DNA from 3 places in the Bradyrhizobium sp. CCBAU 65884 genome. Region 2 is predicted to be linked to each of the others. Evidence: predicted binding sites of a transcription regulator. Region 2 holds the regulator's gene; each other region holds the start of a gene.
The links. Region 2 encodes HrcA, which represses chaperone genes, less so after heat shock. Its sites were predicted from a motif close to GTTAGCACTCNCNNNNNGNGAGTGCTAAC; they were not measured.
Positions count from the first base shown of each region.

Region 1: the regulator HrcA is predicted to act here: its motif matches at 3,850-3,878, upstream of XI03_RS24265 (co-chaperone GroES).
Region 3: the regulator HrcA is predicted to act here: its motif matches at 3,541-3,569, upstream of XI03_RS18495 (co-chaperone GroES).

Region 1 covers NZ_LBJU01000123.1:86,012-91,765, forward strand. The annotation lists gene XI03_RS24250 (cupin domain-containing protein) at 181-708, opposite strand; gene XI03_RS24255 (O-linked N-acetylglucosamine transferase, SPINDLY family protein) at 927-3,056, shown strand; gene XI03_RS24260 (usg protein) at 3,256-3,543, opposite strand; gene XI03_RS24265 (co-chaperone GroES) at 3,921-4,235, shown strand; gene groL (chaperonin GroEL) at 4,278-5,754, shown strand, end outside.
Region 2 covers NZ_LBJU01000130.1:162,713-168,466, reverse strand. The annotation lists gene hemW (radical SAM family heme chaperone HemW) at 1-370, opposite strand, end outside; gene rdgB (RdgB/HAM1 family non-canonical purine NTP pyrophosphatase) at 357-992, opposite strand; gene rph (ribonuclease PH) at 1,004-1,717, opposite strand; gene hrcA (heat-inducible transcriptional repressor HrcA) at 1,899-2,987, shown strand; gene grpE (nucleotide exchange factor GrpE) at 3,084-3,695, shown strand; gene pncA (bifunctional nicotinamidase/pyrazinamidase) at 3,811-4,536, opposite strand; gene XI03_RS32565 (hypothetical protein) at 4,842-5,754, opposite strand, start outside.
Region 3 covers NZ_LBJU01000116.1:129,717-135,470, reverse strand. The annotation lists gene XI03_RS18505 (hypothetical protein) at 1-1,173, opposite strand, end outside; gene groL (chaperonin GroEL) at 1,373-3,004, opposite strand; gene XI03_RS18495 (co-chaperone GroES) at 3,152-3,448, opposite strand; gene XI03_RS18490 (hypothetical protein) at 3,765-4,286, shown strand; gene XI03_RS18485 (protein phosphatase CheZ) at 4,494-5,279, opposite strand; gene XI03_RS18480 (L,D-transpeptidase) at 5,595-5,754, shown strand, end outside.

The sequences.
Region 1 (5,754 bases), on a different contig from region 2:
GACTGGTAATTGCCCGGTTTCCCAGATCGCGTGCTTTTTAGCGATCGTGACGGGAACGCTGACGACGTGTTTGATGGGCGGTGTGGGGGCTGGAGTCGCGACGGTCCTGCAGCCCGGATGGAATGCAGCGCAATCCCGGCTACGTACCCGTCACAGCAATGACGAAGGAGAGAGATCGGCCTACGCCTTCAACTCCACCGTCCTGAACTCCGCCGGCAGGATCACCTCCAGCAGTTCGACGTCATCCGAATAATCCAGGATCATGTGCTTGATCTTCGGCGGCTGGGTCCAGGCGCTGCCTTCTTTCATCAACGTCTCGCCCTGCCCGTCCATATAAGTCTTCACCCAGCCCTTGAGCACGTAGACCATCTGGAAGTCGACGTCGTGAAAATGCAGCTTTGACACCTCGGCCGGATCGCAAGGACCTTGCAACCGGATCACGTGCGCTTGCGCGAGGCCATGGCTAGCGTCGGCGATGCCGAGGTCGCGGTATTTCGCGTAAGCGCGCAGGCCATCGGCCTTGAAGTCTTCCTCGCGGTGATGGCTGATCGCGATGCGCTGCCTGGGACGTGCGGGCTTCTTCGGTACGGCAGTGCGAGCCTTTGCCTTCACCGCCTTGCGTGCCGAGGATCGCGCCGCCGCTTTGGCGCCGCTCCGCTTCTTCACTGCGGTCTTCGTTGCGGGTCTTGATGCCTTTTGCTTGGCCATTGTCTGCCTCCCTGATCTGAGCGCGCCCGCCGGACGGGTACAACCCGAGCACAGATTATCCAGTCTTGGATGAGGCGGCAATTGCCGGGCGCAAGGCTAGCGGCTCGATGAGCCGATCGGTCGTAGCTTGTCCCAAGCTGTCGTGGCGAACGGCCGTCGTCTCGTATTCGTTCTCCCGCTGAATTAATCTCGAAGAGAGATTCTGGGGGATTGAAGCCATGGGCAACAGCGTAGGTCAGCGTGCATTTCAAAATGCCCGGCTTCAGAAACGGCAAAAGGCCGAAGTGCTGCCGTTGCTCGGGCATGCGCTCCAGCTACACAAGATGGGGCTTCTCGCCGAGGCCCAGGCTGCCTATCGGCAACTCCTGCAGCTCGCGCCCAACCAATTCATGGCGCTGCACATGCTCGGTGCTTTGGAGTCCGACGCCAAGAATTTTCAGCAAGCCGAAATCCTGCTGAGCCGGGCGGTCGCCGTGGATCCGCAATCTGCCGATGCTCATATGAGGCTGGGCGTCGCGCTCAACGGGCTGCGGCGTCACGACGAGGCCTGCGCGAGCTATCGAAAGGCCCTCGCCTTGCGGCCCAACCACGCCGCAACCCTCTCCAATCTCGGTAACGCGAGCGTGGCCCTCGATCTTCACGAGGAGGCACTTCACAGCTACGACAAGGCGATCGCACTCGACGCAAGCCTTGCCGAAGCCCACAACGGCCGGGGTTGGGCGCTGTGCCGTCAACGCAATTATGACGAGGCCGTCGCAAGCTTGAACCGCGCGCTGTCGATCAAGCCCGACTATGCCGCGGCGCTGGCGAACCGTGCCACGGCTTTACGGGAACTTCAGCGATTTGACGAAGCGCTGGCAGACGGCAATCAGGCAATTGCGCTGGCACCCGACGACGCGAATGGGTGGCTCGCGCGGGCCAGTGTCCTGCTCCAGATCCAGCAAATTGCCCACGCATCCCACGACTGCCAGCAGGCGCTGGCGATCGATCCCGATTCCATTCAAGCTCATCTGGTGCTGGGTCTTTGCCTCGCCGGACTTGGCCGGGTCGACGAAGCCCTCGCCAGTTTCGACAGAGCCCTCGACATCCAGCCTGACCTGCAGAGCGCGATCTCCAACAAGATATTCACGCTCGATTTTGCGGGGGACGCCACCGTTGAACGGCATCAGCAGGCGCGTCAGGTGTGGTGGGAGCGTGTCGGCGCGAAAATCGCTTCAGGCGCGGCGGGCCCGCATGACAACAACCGCGATCCGGACCGCCGTCTGGTGCTCGGCTATGTCTCGTCGGATTTCAACGCGCATTCGGCTGCGTTGATTTTCAAGCCGGTGCTCCAACACCATGACCGGGCACAGTTCGAGGTCGTGTGCTACGCTTGTTCGTCGAAAGTGGATGCGACGACCGGCGAATTTCAGGGGATCGCCGATCGCTGGCGCGACGCCTCGCAATGGACCGAAGATCGCCTCACCGCCGAGATCCGCGCCGACGGCATCGACATCCTGATCGATCTGTCCGGCCATACGAGAGGCAACCGCCTCGGCGTGTTTGCGCGCAAGCCTGCACCGATCCAGGTGCACGGCTGGGGTCACGGCACTGGCACCGGGCTGCCGACGATCGATTATCTGTTCTCGGACCCGGTCGCGATTCCCTTCGAGGTTCGGCATCTGTTTGCGGAGACCGTTGTCGACCTGCCGTGCTTCGTGACGCTGGCCTCGCTGCCGACCGAGATTCCACGGGCACCTACGCCGGCGATCTCGAACGGCTTCGTCACCTTCGGCGTCTTCAACCGCATCAGCAAGATTTCGGACGAGGCGGCGCAAGTCTGGTCCAGGATTCTCGAGCGGGTGCCGGGCTCGCGACTGCTGATCAAGGATGTTGCGCTGGACGACCAGCTGGTCCGCGAAAATTTGTTGGCGCGGTTCGAGGCTTGCGGATTGCCGGCCGAACGCGTCGATCTGCTCGGCGCCACCTTGCGAAGCGAACATCTGGCATCGTTCAATCGCGTCGATATCTGCCTCGACCCGTTCCCGCAGAACGGCGGCGTCAGCACGTGGGAAGCCTTGCAGATGGGCGTGCCGGTGGTGGCGAAGCTCGGCAACAGCCTGCCCAGCCGTGCTGCCGGCTCCATCCTCACCGCACTCGGCTTGCCGGACTGGGTCACGGACAGCCATGAGGCATATATCGAAATCGCAACGAGCCGAGGTTCTGAGATCAGCGAGCTCGACAGGTTGCGCCGCGAGCTGCCCGACAAGATCCGGGCCGCAGCCGCCAGCAACCCCGTCGCATACGGGCGAGCGGTCGACGACGCCTATCGCGCGATGTGGAGACGCTATTGCAGCGAGGGCGCCTGATCGCCCCTCAGGCGATCCCGGGAATAGTGCGTTCGTCCGACGACCTGCAACTGAGATATCGTAGGGTGGGCAAAACGACTGGTCCGCCATAGCTCGAAGAGCGACGGCGGAAGCGTGCCTACCTTCCGCGCGCGATCATGGAGAGATGGTGGGCCCGGCGCTAAGCGCCTTGGCCCACTCTACGAGACCGATATTCGTCTCAATGCAGCCGGAACACGCCATCCACGGCGCGCAGCTCGGCCGGCTTGATCAGCTTGGAGTGCGCGACGGTGACCGAATGGAGGGGGCCGTCGAGCTTTTCCTGCCAGAAGGCCAGGAAATCCTTCAGCGCCGGGAATTTCGGAAACATGTCGTAGTTCTGCCAGACGTAGGTCTGGAGCAGCGAGGGATGATCCGGCATCCGGTAGAGGATTTGTGCCGTCGTCAGCCCGTAACCTAAAAGCTGTTTCCGAAAGTCCTCGGAAACGCCCCCACTCCGCACGCCCATGCCAACCTCCTTTGCAGGAGCGCATTCAAGGGGCGGCCTGGTCGGTGTGCGCCTTACGAGCCACCCGGTACTGATGCGCTCACATGAGAGAAATGTGACGCAAACTGACAACCCATCTCAAGCCCAAAAGTTTAACAAGCTGTTGAAATTCAATGCGTTAGCAGCAGATGGGTCACCGTGCTAATACGGCTCGGCCTCGGTTAACGATGGAAAAGAGATTCTGGCAGTCCGCGCTTCCGGGTGCTGATTTTTCTGCTAGAAGCCCTTGCTCCCGCAAAATTCCTGTCCTATTTCAGCCTCGCCTGTGCTAGCACTCGCGGGCACAGATTGCTAACAAACGAAAATCATCAACTCGTGCAAATGCTTAGGAGAGCTGCATGAAATTCCGTCCGCTTCACGACCGCGTCGTGGTCAAGCGCATCGACGCAGAAGAGAAGACCGCCGGCGGCATCATCATCCCCGACACTGCCAAGGAAAAGCCCTCCCAGGGCGAAGTCGTCGCCGTCGGCCCCGGTGGCCGCGACGAAGCCGGCAAGCTGATCCCGATCGACCTCAAGGTTGGCGACCGCGTGCTGTTCGGCAAGTGGTCCGGCACTGAAGTCAAGATCGACGGCGTCGATCTCTTGATCATGAAGGAAAGCGACATCATGGGCGTCCTCGACGTCCCCGCTTCCAAGAAGAAGGCGGCCTAAGAGCCCCTCTCTCCCTCCAGTCAACCTCAAGGAAAATTCCAGATGGCAGCCAAAGAAGTCAAATTCTCGGTTGAAGCGCGCGACAAGATGCTGCGCGGCGTCGACATCCTCGCCAACGCGGTGAAGGTCACGCTCGGTCCGAAGGGCCGCAACGTCGTGCTCGACAAGTCGTTCGGCGCTCCCCGCATCACCAAGGACGGCGTCACCGTCGCCAAGGAGATCGAGCTCGAGGACAAGTTCGAGAACATGGGCGCCCAGATGGTGCGCGAAGTCGCCTCCAAGTCCGCTGACGCGGCCGGCGACGGCACCACCACCGCCACCGTGCTGGCCCAGGCGATCGTGCGCGAAGGCGCCAAGTCGGTTGCCGCCGGCATGAACCCGATGGACCTCAAGCGCGGTATCGACCTCGCGGTCGAGGCCGTCGTTGCGGACCTCCAGAAGAACTCCAAGAAGGTCACCTCGAACGACGAGATCGCCCAGGTCGGCACCATCTCGGCCAACGGCGACCAGGAGATCGGCAAGTTCCTCTCCGACGCCATGAAGAAGGTCGGCAACGAGGGTGTCATCACCGTCGAGGAAGCCAAGTCGCTCGAGACCGAGCTCGACGTCGTCGAGGGCATGCAGTTCGACCGCGGCTACATCTCGCCCTACTTCGTCACCAACGCCGACAAGATGCGCGTTGAGATGGACGACGCCTACATCCTCATCAACGAGAAGAAGCTCTCCTCGCTGAACGAGCTGCTGCCGCTGCTCGAGGCCGTGGTGCAGACCGGCAAGCCGCTGGTCATCGTCGCCGAGGACGTCGAAGGCGAAGCCCTCGCGACCCTGGTCGTGAACCGCCTGCGCGGCGGCCTGAAGGTCGCGGCCGTCAAGGCTCCGGGCTTCGGCGATCGCCGCAAGGCCATGCTGCAGGACATCGCGATCCTGACCGGCGGCCAGGCGATCTCGGAAGATCTCGGCATCAAGCTCGAGAACGTCACGCTCAACATGCTCGGTCGCGCCAAGAAGGTGATGATCGACAAGGAGAACACCACGATCGTCAACGGCGCCGGCAAGAAGGCCGACATCGAGGCGCGCGTGGCCCAGATCAAGGCGCAGATCGAGGAGACCACCTCGGATTACGACCGTGAGAAGCTCCAGGAGCGTCTTGCCAAGCTCGCTGGCGGCGTCGCGGTGATCCGCGTCGGCGGCGCGACCGAGGTCGAGGTGAAGGAGCGCAAGGATCGCGTTGATGACGCGATGCATGCGACCCGCGCGGCTGTGGAAGAAGGCATCGTTCCGGGCGGCGGCGTCGCCCTGCTCCGTGCCTCCGAGCAGCTCAAGGGCCTGCGCACCAAGAACGACGACCAGAAGACCGGCGTCGAGATCGTGCGCAAGGCGCTGTCGGCTCCGGCTCGCCAGATCGCGATCAACGCCGGTGAAGACGGCTCGGTGATCGTCGGCAAGATCCTGGAGAGCAAGACCTACGCTTACGGCTTCGACTCCCAGACCGGCGAATATGCCGACCTCGTCAAGAAGG
Region 2 (5,754 bases):
GCGAGACGCGGTTGACGCCGGCGGTGCGATAGCCAGCAAAGCGCGTGGCTTCGACGCTGGTCGGATTCGCCTCCAGCGTCACCTCGACATCGCCGGCGACGGTCCAGTGCTTGCCGATCGCATCGAGCACCGCGCCGACCGTTGCGGGCTGCATCAACGACGGTGTGCCGCCGCCGAGAAAGATCGAGGTGACCTCACGGCCGGGCGAGCGCTCGGCGGTGGCTGCGATCTCGCGCGCGAAGGCGGAGGCGAAGCGCGCCTCGTCGATCGCAGCGTGGCGGACATGGCTGTTGAAGTCGCAATACGGGCATTTCGACAGGCAGAACGGCCAGTGCACGTAGACGCCGAAGGCTTCCTTAGCGCGGCTCAAGGCAGATCTCCGCCAGTTTCACGAAGGCGCGGGCGCGATGCGACAGGCCAAGGCCGAGCGGCGGCAGGCCGTGCTTCTCGATGCTGTCCATCTCGCCGAAGGTGCGGCTGTGGCCGTCCGGCAGGAACATCGGGTCGTAGCCGAAGCCGGCGGTGCCGCGCGGCGGCCAGACCAGCGTGCCGTCGACGCGCGCCTCGACCTCTTCGAGATGATCGTCGGGCCAGGCGACGCAGAGCGCGGAGACGAAATGCGCTTTGCGCTTGTCCGGCGTGGTGGCGCCGCGCTCCTGCAACAGGCGCTCGATCTGCGCCATCGCCGCGGCGAAATCCTTGGAAGGTCCAGCCCAGCGCGCGGAGAAAATGCCCGGCGCGCCGTCGAGTGCGTCGACCACGATGCCGGAATCGTCGGCAAACGCGGGAAGCTTGGTCGCCCGCGCCGCCGCGATCGCCTTGATCGCGGCATTGCTGCGGAAATCGTTGCCGGTCTCGTCGGGCTCGCCGAGGCCGAGCTCTCCGGCCGACACCGCCTCGATGCCGTACGGCGCGAGCAGCTCCTTCATCTCGGCGAGCTTGCCGGGATTATGGGTGGCGATGACCAGCTTTCCGGTGATTCGGCGGTGCATGGGCTTATTGACTACGCGACAGCCAGTTTCTGCAAGTCCACGAGACGCGCGATGCCCTTTTGCGCCAGGGCGATCAGCTTCAGGAACTCGTCCTGCGTGAACGGCTCGCGTTCCGCGGTGCCCTGCACCTCGATGATGCGGCCGTCGCCGGTCATGACGAAATTGGCGTCGGTCTGGGCTTCCGAATCCTCGGCATAGTCGAGATCGAGCACGGGCGTGCCGTTGTAGATGCCGCAGGAGATCGCAGCGACGTTGTCGCGCATCACATTGGCCTTGATCATGTTGCGCGCCTTCATCCAGTTGATGCAATCGGCGAGCGCGACCCAGGCGCCGGTGATCGAGGCCGTGCGCGTGCCGCCGTCGGCCTGGAGCACGTCGCAATCGACCGTGATCTGGCGCTCACCGAGCGCTTCGAGATCGACGATGGTGCGAAGCGAGCGGCCGATCAGGCGCTGGATCTCGACGGTGCGGCCACTTTGCTTGCCGGCGGAGGCCTCGCGGCGGGTGCGTTCGGAGGTCGCGCGCGGCAGCATGCCATATTCGGCGGTGACCCAGCCGCGGCCCTGGCCCTTCAGCCACGGCGGCAGGCGATCTTCCAGCGTGGCGGTGACCAGCACATGGGTGTCGCCGAATTTCACCAGGCAGGAGCCTTCCGCATATTTGACCACGCCGCGCTCCAGCGTCACGGGGCGCAATTCGTCGGGCGCACGGCGGCTTGGCCGCATGGGAAATCCTCCAAAACTCGCAGGTTAGGGCTATTCGCGGTGCTTGTAGGTGGGGTGAGGGTATGCGGCAAGGGGAAAGGACAAGGCTTTTTCACCCCCGGTTCTCCACCCTGCAAACGCGACGCTTGTCAGAACCCTCCTGGATGGACAAATTATGAGCATCTGAGAGGAGTTACCGTCTGTGGCCCATCACGATCCGATCCATCTGATCGCGCCGCGCGCAGGCCTCGCCCAGCTCAACGAGCGTTCTCGCGACATCTTTCGTCAAATTGTCGAAAGTTACCTCGCGACCGGTGAGCCCGTGGGCTCGCGCAATATCTCGCGCCTCATCGCCATGCCGCTGTCGCCGGCCTCGGTCCGCAACGTCATGGCCGATCTGGAACAGCTCGGCCTGATCTACGCCCCGCACACCTCCGCCGGTCGGCTGCCGACGGAACTCGGCCTGCGGTTCTTCGTCGATGCCCTGATGCAGGTCGGCGACCTCAACGAGGCCGAGCGGCAGTCGATCCAGAGCCAGCTTGCCACCGTCGGCCAGGCGCAATCGGTCGAGGCGGCGCTGGACCAGGCACTGACGCGGCTGTCGGGCCTGACCCGCGCCGCCGCGGTGGTGCTGACGCCGAAATCCAATGCGCGGCTGAAACACATCGAATTCGTCCGTCTGGAACCGGAAAAGGCGCTGGTGATCCTGGTCGGCGAGGACGGCCAGGTCGAAAACCGCGTGCTGTCGCTGCCCCCCGGAGTTCCCTCCTCGGCGATCACCGAGGCCGGCAATTTCCTCAATGCGCGCATCCGCGGGCGCACCCTGGCCGAGGCGCGGCTCGAGCTCGAGACGGCACTTGGAGAGGCCCGTGCCGAGCTCGATCAGCTCGCACAGAAGGTGATTTCCGCCGGCATCGCCAGCTGGTCCGGCGGCGAGAACGAGGATCGCCAGCTCATCGTCCGCGGCCACGCCAATCTGCTCGAAGACCTGCATGCGCTGGAGGATCTGGAACGGGTGCGCCTGCTGTTCGACGATCTCGAGACCAAGCGCGGCGTGATCGACCTGCTGGGGCGTGCCGAGACCGCTGAGGGCGTGCGTATCTTCATCGGTTCGGAGAACAAACTGTTTTCCTTGTCCGGCTCCTCTACGATCATCTCGCCCTATCGGGACGCCGCCGGCCATATTGTCGGTGTTTTGGGCGTGATCGGGCCAACCCGGCTGAATTATGCCCGCGTGATCCCGACCGTGGACTACGCGGCCCGCATCGTCAGCCGTCTTTTGGGAGGCTGATCGGCGTTTCCGCCGATCACGGGCGCTTGATTTTCGGCGCTCTAGGCACGATATCCGGGCCAACAATCCCTGGAAACGAGTTCGAGATTAGAGCCGATGACCGAGCAAGACCGGCAACCCGAAGACACGACTGCCGCGACCGGCGAGCCCGTGGTGTCAAAACCCTACATCATGCCCGACGATCCCGAGCCCGGCTCGGTCGAGCTGTTGCAGAAGGAAGCCGCCGAGGCGCGTGACCGCATGCTGCGGACGCTGGCCGAGATGGAGAATCTGCGCAAGCGTACCACCAAGGAGGTCGCCGACGCCCGCCTCTACGGCATCACCGGCTTTGCCCGCGACGTGCTCGACATCGCCGATAATCTTCAGCGCGCGCTCGATGCCGTTCCGGCCGAGGCCCGCGCCACGGCCGATCCCGGCCTGATCTCGCTGATCGAAGGCGTCGAGCTCACCGAGCGTTCGCTGCTCAACGCGCTGGAAAAGCACGGCGTGAAGAAGCTCGATCCGCAGGGCCAGAAGTTCGACCCGAACTTCCACCAGGCGATGTACGAAGTGCCCGATGCGTCGGTGCCGTCGGGCACCGTGGTGCAGATCATGCAGGCCGGCTACACCATCGGCGAGCGCGTGCTGCGCCCGGCCCTGGTCGGTGTCGCCAAGGGCGGCGCGAAGCCCGCGGCGAACAACAACGAGTCGAGCGGCGCGGCGAACTGATTTTTTTGCGTCATTCCGGGCGGCTCGAAGAGCCGAACCCGGAATCTCGGGATTCTCAGGTGCGCAACGGCGCACCATAGTTCGATGCTTCGCATCGCCCCGGAATGACAGTCATCTAGCCCTGCGCGCTCGCGATATCCGCAGACTGAATCCGCTTCACGCCGGCCTTGGCCATATCGGCCCAGGCTTTTGCCAGCGAGCCCTGCGTGTCGATGCCGCGGCAGGCGTCTTCCACCACATAGACCTCGAAGCCAGCCTTGCGCGCGTCGAGCGCGGTCCAGGCGACGCAGAAATCCGTCGCGAGCCCTGCGACGAAGACGCGCTTGATCTTGCGTCCCCTCAGATAGCCGGCAAGTCCCGTCGAGGTCTTGCCGTCGGCTTCGAGGAAGGCCGAATAGCTGTCGACGTCCTTGTGAAAGCCCTTGCGGATGATGAGCTCGGCGTGCGGGATCGCAAGGTCCTTCGACAGCGAAGCGCCATCGGTGCCCTGCACGCAATGGTCGGGCCACAGCACCTGCTTGCCATAGGGAAGGTCGACGGTCTCGAACGGCTTCTTGCCGGAATGCACCGACGCAAACGAGATGTGGCCCGGCGTGTGCCAGTCCTGCGTCATCACCACATTCGCAAATGCTCTCGAGATCTTGTTGATGACGGGCACCACCTGCTCGCCCTCTTTCACCGCGAGGCTGCCGCCGGGCAGGAAGCAGTTCTGCACGTCGATCACGAGCAGCGCGGAGGCATCGTCCGGCTTGATCGATGCCGCTGCAAGGAGTGCGGTTGGAGCCAGCGTTGCAAGCGCCGTCGTCCCAAGCATTGCCAAGACTTGTCGCCGATCCAGCATCGTTCGCCTCCCCTTCGGATGAACTCAACGGAGACGAAGCCTAGTTCCGTTCGTGTACGAACAGAAGCCCGAAAATGCGGCCGGCTTTGATGAGGGGTTGGGCGTGCAGCCTCAACACCGCTGTCGTCCCGGACAAGCGCAGCGCAGATCCGGGACCCATACCCCCAGGGAGAAGTTTGGCGAAGACTCTTCGTGGGTACTGCGACCGACCGCAATCGCGAGATCACGCGGTATGGGTCCCGGCCCCCCGCGCGCAATTGCGCGCTAGGCCGGGACGACACCGAGTGTGTTGGAGCGCCTCTGGCCTACCCCTTCGGCTGGATGCCGTCGCGCACGGCGCGGAAGCGAGTGAAGGCGGCCAGCCACTGGTCGCGCGGGGCGCTGGCGATGATGCGCAGCGAGGCGCCTCCGCTCGAGAAGCGGATCCACTGCACCACGGTCACCGGGACCTTGTCCTTGCCGCTGATGCCGTCGATCCGGGTCTCGAAGCCTTGCTGGCCGTTGATGCGGATCGGCTCGGACATGGTGACGCGCGATTCGCGCACGCCGGGAATCTGCAGCGCCGCCTCCTGGGCGAAGCGGGCGCGGTCGTCGGCCTGCTGCGGCGTGGCGCCGATCAGGCCGAGGATCATGAACGGCTTCGACTCGTAACCGGTGCTCTCGTCGCCGTCCGCCAGGATGATGCTCGAGCCCGGCGCCAGAGTGCGGATGTCCTTGAATTCGGCGAGATCGGTGATCCTGAACGGCATCAGCGCGATCTGCTCCTCGGCCGAGACCTGCTTGCGGGTGGTGGCGGTCGCAAACATCTGCCGCACCGCCTCATCCGTGTAGATCTTGGTCGCATTGTCCGGGACCTGCACCGCGACGTAGCCGGAGAAGCCGGCGCCCGGCACGATCATCGAATAGCGCTTCACCGGGGTGTCGCCGGCCTTGCCGCTTTCGGTGGTGAAATAAGCGAGGCCCGCGGGCGTCTCGATCTTGTCCTGCTTGACGCCGCCAGCGCCGGCCGGATTGGAATTGAAGGCGCTCACGACCTCGCCATAGGCTGCCGGCGGCAGCTCGGTGATCAACACCTTGACGCTGCCATCCTCGCTCTCGAATCCCGGAAACGTTTTTGCCGTGCTGAGACCGACCAGCGGCACCATGCCGAGGCGCAAGCCGGGTGGAAACACGGCGTCGGCGGCGAAGGCCGGAAACGCGGAGGCGATCAGAAGGGCG
Region 3 (5,754 bases), on a different contig from region 2:
GCCCTTGAGCTCCTTGGCGAGCGCCTCGACCGAACCGTTGTCGTCGGGCTGCTCGCCTTCCTCGTCGACCGACGTGTCGTCGGAGAGATTGAGCTTGGCGCCGCTGCTCTCGTCGGCGGTCGTCGTCGCGGGGCTGCCGATCCACAGCATGAGCTTGTCGGTCGTGCCCGGCTTGTCGGGCGAGACGAGCCCTGCGACCTCGATCGTGTCGGTGAGATCGAGCGCGGGGAAATCCGGGTTCGGCCGCTTGAAGACCAGCTTGAGCTTGCCCGTGGCGGGGTTGAAGCTTTGCGAGACCGGCTTTGCCGCGAGCGTCCGGCTCAAAACGTTCGAAACGGCGGCCGCGAGTTTGTCCTTGCTGATCTTGTCGCCCTCGCGCCAGTCGGCTGCGGCGAAGCGGATGGTGCGGTCCATCTCGGTCATGCCCGCGGTCCAGCCCGCGGAGGTGACGCCCGGCGTCGCCTTGAATTTCGCCAGCAGCGCGCCGGCGCGCTCGGGATCGACCGACATGTTGATGGTCTGCTCGCCTGCGCGCAGCGCATCGCAGCCGACCGTGAGGCTCGCCAGCGTCACCTCGACCGCCTGGCCCTTCAGGCTCTTCAGGAAGTCGGTTGCAGCGTCGAGCTTGACCTTGACCGCGATCGCCTCCGGCGAGACGTCGGTGAAATCCTTCGGCTGCGGCGTGATGCCGTCGTCGGAGGTCTGGTTGTCCTGAAATTCCTTCTCGCTGAGATCGGAATTGTCGGGCGAGGTCACCTCGGTCACGACCTGGCCAATGCTGATCTGGCCGCGGAATTCGAAGGTGTCGCCGCTCTGCTTTCGCAGCAGCTTGACGCTGACGGGCGCCTTGTCGCTGATGCTCTGCGCGGTGCCGGTCAGGGTCTGGCCCGCGACCTGGAGATTGACGACGAAGCGGTCCTTGCGGTCGGAATTCTTTGCGACGGGATAGCAGACGTCGAGCACGGCCGCCGTCACCGTCTTGCCCTGGCGCGTCTCCTTCAGGATCACGTCGGCATTGCCGTCCATCAGCCCGTCGATCGAGGTGAAATAGCGTGTCTCCGGGCCACCTTGCGTCGTGGCCTTCGGCGACAGCTTCATCTGGGCGGATGCGGAATGCGGAGAAGCTGCAAGCAGAGCCAAAAGGGCTGTCGAACAAACCAGAAGCGCACGCATCGATGAAATCCTCGCGCAACGGGCATGATCCGGAAAGTGTGAAGCGGTTTTCCGAGAGGATCATGCCCAAACAATTCGAATCGGCGCGTCACCGTAGTGGGTTTTGGCCGTCGGTTGAATCGGAAAGCGGAGGGGCAGGGTCGGCAAAAAAGAAGGCCGCCCGGAGGCGGCCTTCGCAACATTGTAACGGAACGGAGGCTTAGAAGCCGCCCATGCCGCCGCCGCCGGGCATCGCGGGCGAGGCTTCCTTCTTCGGCGTTTCGGCGACCATGGCCTCGGTGGTGACCAGCAGGCCGGCCACGGAGGAGGCGTCCTGGAGCGCGGTGCGCACCACCTTGGCGGGATCGATGATGCCCTTCTCGATCATGTCGACATAGTCCTCGGTCTGGGCGTCGAAGCCGAAGGTCTCGGACTTGTTCTCCAGGATCTTGCCGACCACGATCGAGCCTTCCACGCCGGCGTTTTCCGAGATCTGGCGGATCGGAGCCTCGAGCGCCTTCAGCACGATGTTGATGCCGGCCTGGACGTCGGCATTGGCGTTGGTGAGACGGCCGACCGCCTTCTTGGCGCGCAGCAGCGTGACGCCGCCGCCGGGGACGATGCCTTCCTGCACCGCGGCGCGGGTGGCGTTGAGGGCGTCCTCGACGCGGTCCTTCTTCTCCTTGACCTCGATCTCGGTGGCACCGCCGACGCGGATCACCGCGACGCCGCCGGCCAGCTTGGCGAGACGCTCCTGGAGCTTCTCACGGTCGTAGTCCGAGGTGGTCTCCTCGATCTGCGCCTTGATCTGGCCGACACGGGCCTCGATGTCCGGCTTCTTGCCGGCGCCCTTGACGATCGTGGTGTTCTCCTTGTCGATCACGACCTTGCCGGCGCGGCCGAGCATCTTCACAGTGACGTTCTCGAGCTTCATGCCGAGGTCTTCGGAAATGAGCTGGCCACCGGTGAGGATGGCGAGGTCCTCGAGCATGGCCTTGCGGCGATCGCCGAAGCCCGGCGCCTTGACGGCGGCGACCTTGAGGCCGCCGCGGAGGCGGTTGACGACCAGGGTGGCCAGCGCCTCGCCCTCGACGTCTTCGGCGATGATGACGAGCGGCTTGCCCGACTGCACCACGGCTTCCAGCACCGGAAGCATGGCCTGGAGGCCCGAAAGCTTCTTCTCGTGCAGGAGGATGTAGGCATCCTCGAGCTCGGCGGTCATCTTCTCGGGGTTGGTGACGAAGTAGGGGCTGAGATAGCCGCGGTCGAACTTCATGCCCTCGACGATGTCGACTTCGGTGTCGAGCGACTTGTTCTCTTCGACGGTGATGACGCCTTCGTTGCCGACCTTCTGCATCGCCTGGGCGATCATCTTGCCGATGGCGGCATCGCCGTTGGCCGAGATGGTGCCGACCTGGGCGACCTCGGAGGAGGCGGCGACGGGCTTGGCCCGCTTCTCGATGTCCTTGATGACGGAAGCGACCGCGATGTCGATGCCGCGCTTGAGGTCCATGGGGTTCATGCCGGCGGCAACCGCCTTGGCGCCTTCGCGCACGATGGCCTGGGCCAGCACGGTGGCGGTGGTGGTGCCGTCGCCGGCGAGGTCGTTGGTCTTGGAGGCGACCTCACGCACCATCTGGGCGCCCATGTTCTCGAACTTGTCCTCGAGCTCGATCTCCTTGGCGACGGTGACGCCGTCCTTGGTGATGCGGGGTGCGCCGAAGCTCTTCTCGATGACGACGTTGCGGCCCTTCGGGCCGAGCGTCACCTTGACCGCGTTGGCGAGAACGTCGACGCCGCGCAGCATGCGATCGCGCGCGTCTCCGGAAAACTTGACGTCTTTGGCAGCCATTTGAGCAATCCCTCGTGTTTGGTGATGTGTCTGCCGCTCGCCCGTCGCATCAATTCCGGGATTCGTGGACCGAACCCGGCGGAATGATGGATGCCCGGACCGCCTGGATCCGGGCATGACATTCAGCGGCTGTTCAGGCGGATGGCCTTAGGCCAGTACGCCCATGATGTCCGACTCCTTCATGATCAGGAGCTCTTCGTTGTCGATCTTGACCTCGGTGCCCGACCATTTGCCGAACAGCACGCGGTCGCCGACCTTGAGGTCGATCGGGGTCAGCTTGCCGGTCTCGTCACGGCCGCCGGGGCCGACGGCCACGACCTCGCCCTGGGAGGGCTTTTCCTTGGCGCTGTCCGGAATGATGATGCCGCCCTTGGTCTTTTCCTCGGCGTCGATACGTTTGACCACGACACGGTCATGCAGCGGACGAAATTTGGATTTAGCCATGACGTTTCCCTTTGGAGGCTCGCTTCGGAAGTAATGGAAGTGGGTGGGGCGGCGCTTCCGTCCACCCCCTATCCCGAGGATCGAACGGCGTGCTTAGCAATCGGGCTTTCCGAGTGCTAATAGTGGGCCCGGAAATATGGCTTGGCCGCGATCCTGTCAAGCAAAGGTGGTTAAGCGATTGGTGAGGCGGATATAGGATGGTGGCACTGGAAACTTGTTCGGGGCGCCGACGTATTAAAGGACGTCATTGCTCCGGCAGCGGTTTTGCGCTTGGCTGCAGGAGGGGTGCGGCCATGGTCTTGTTCGGGGGAATGCCATGATCAGTTCAGCTCACGCGCGCACGGTTGCCAATCTGGCCGCCGCCTCTTGTCTGGCGCTGCTGCTGGGCGCCTGCGGCGGCGGCATGAGCCTGCCGTCCTTCTCGTCGTCCTCGCCGCCGCCCGAAGCCGAGCCGGGCGTCGCGCCCGAAATGCCTGCGACCATTCGCGGCGACGAGATCGTCGGCCGCTGGGGCCTCGCCTCGTTCCAGAACCCGGCCGACCGCGCCCGCACCGAGGCCGCCGCCCGGGCCCAGTGCAAAAATCCCTACGTGATCACCGCCGGCTCCTCCGGCGGCGTGATCATGCATCTGGCCGACCAGGCAACGCCCCAGGAGCTGCGGCTGAAGGGCTCGCCGAGCGGCAAGAACTACATCGGACCGGCGGGTCCGACCCCCGGCGAGCAGGACCGCGAAATCATCTCCTTCGACGGCCGCGTCCTGATCACCCGCTTCATCGACAAGGACGCCGCCACCCGCTACGGCAACATGGTCTACGTCCGCTGCGCGCCGCGGGCGTGATGTTCGTCTTCCGTCATTCCGGGGCGCGCGAAGCGCGAACTATGGTGCGCACTCGCGCACCTGAGAATCTCGATGTGGTGAGCTTCCTGCCTTAAATCTCCGGATTCCGGGACCGGCTCCGTCGAGCCGCCCCGGAATGACGGGCTGGGCCAAAAACAAAAACGCCGGCTCTCGCCGGCGTTTTGTTTTTCGCTATGCCGCGTCCGCTCAGTCGAACAGCGCGTCGATGTCGTCCTGCGAGGCGTGGCCGACGTCGCCGGCGAGCTTGGGGCCGTTGAGAAGCTTGTCGTCCTCGCTGCGATTGTCGACCTGCGGCACGACGTGGGACTTGATCGCGTCGACGCCGCCCCAGATCTCCATCATCGCATTGATGTGCTGTTCGATGAACTTCATCGTGCCCATCACCTTGCTGATGCGCTGGCCGGTCAGGTCCTGGAAGTTGCAGGCCTCGAAGATCGAGATGACGCGTTCCTGGATGTCGTCGGCGAGCCGCTTCTGCTGGTCGATCGAGTCCACCTTGGACATTGCGCTGGCGGCCTGGTCGATCGACTCCGCGGCCTCGAGGATCTGCTGGGTCGCCTGCTCGGTGCCGCCGACCACCGCGCCGAGCTCGCCATTGACCTTGGCCATTTCGCCGCCGTCAAAGCTCTTGCCGTGCAGCGTCGCGATTTCGCGCTTGGTGCGGTCGATGGCGTCATGGATGAGGTCGAGCTCGACCTTCAGCTTTTCGCACTGCTCGATCTGGGCCCGGTAGGTCTCGAGCATGGTACGAGCCTCGGAGAGCTCGTGGGCGGTGGAGGCGTCGATCGCCGCCATGGCTGCGCTGCCGGACAAGGGCAAGGGCGCGGTGCCTTTCGCCATCTGTGCACGGATCGCACGTAGCTCGGCCATGATCTCGCTGTGCATCGGGATTGCCTCTTCAGTTACGTCCAAAATCGGCATCTCGCCACCAGCGATATCCTCGACGCGAAAACGTTTGCGGTGAACAGCCATCTGGATACTCCCCCCACCTCACTCACGCGTCTTTGTAGGCAGAAGCGATTTAACACGAAGTTCACGGCAGGAACTGTTGTGCGGCTGCGCGCGACGGCGCGCAAAGAAGCGATTAACCATGGGCGCGCGGCGTTCATCGAAAATAAACGCTGATCGCCAAATTGCCCCGCTGCTGACGACGTGGTGAATCCAAACGCCGCTTCTGTTTACCAAACAAAACGGCTTTTGCTTTTTATTGACCACGTCGGGGGCGCGGACCAGCCATCAGCTCTCCACGGCGCATGTGATCTAGACGAAACAGTACAGAGTACGTCGATGTTCAAGAAAATGTCTGTCGCGCTGCTCGGCAGCGCTTGCACCTTCATTGCCGGCGCAAACAGTGCCAGCGCCTTCGACAATTCGGTGCCGAACGATCCGCCCGCGGTGCTCTACCAGCCGCAGGTGCCGCCGGCGCCGGTGCGCGTCGCCTCCAATG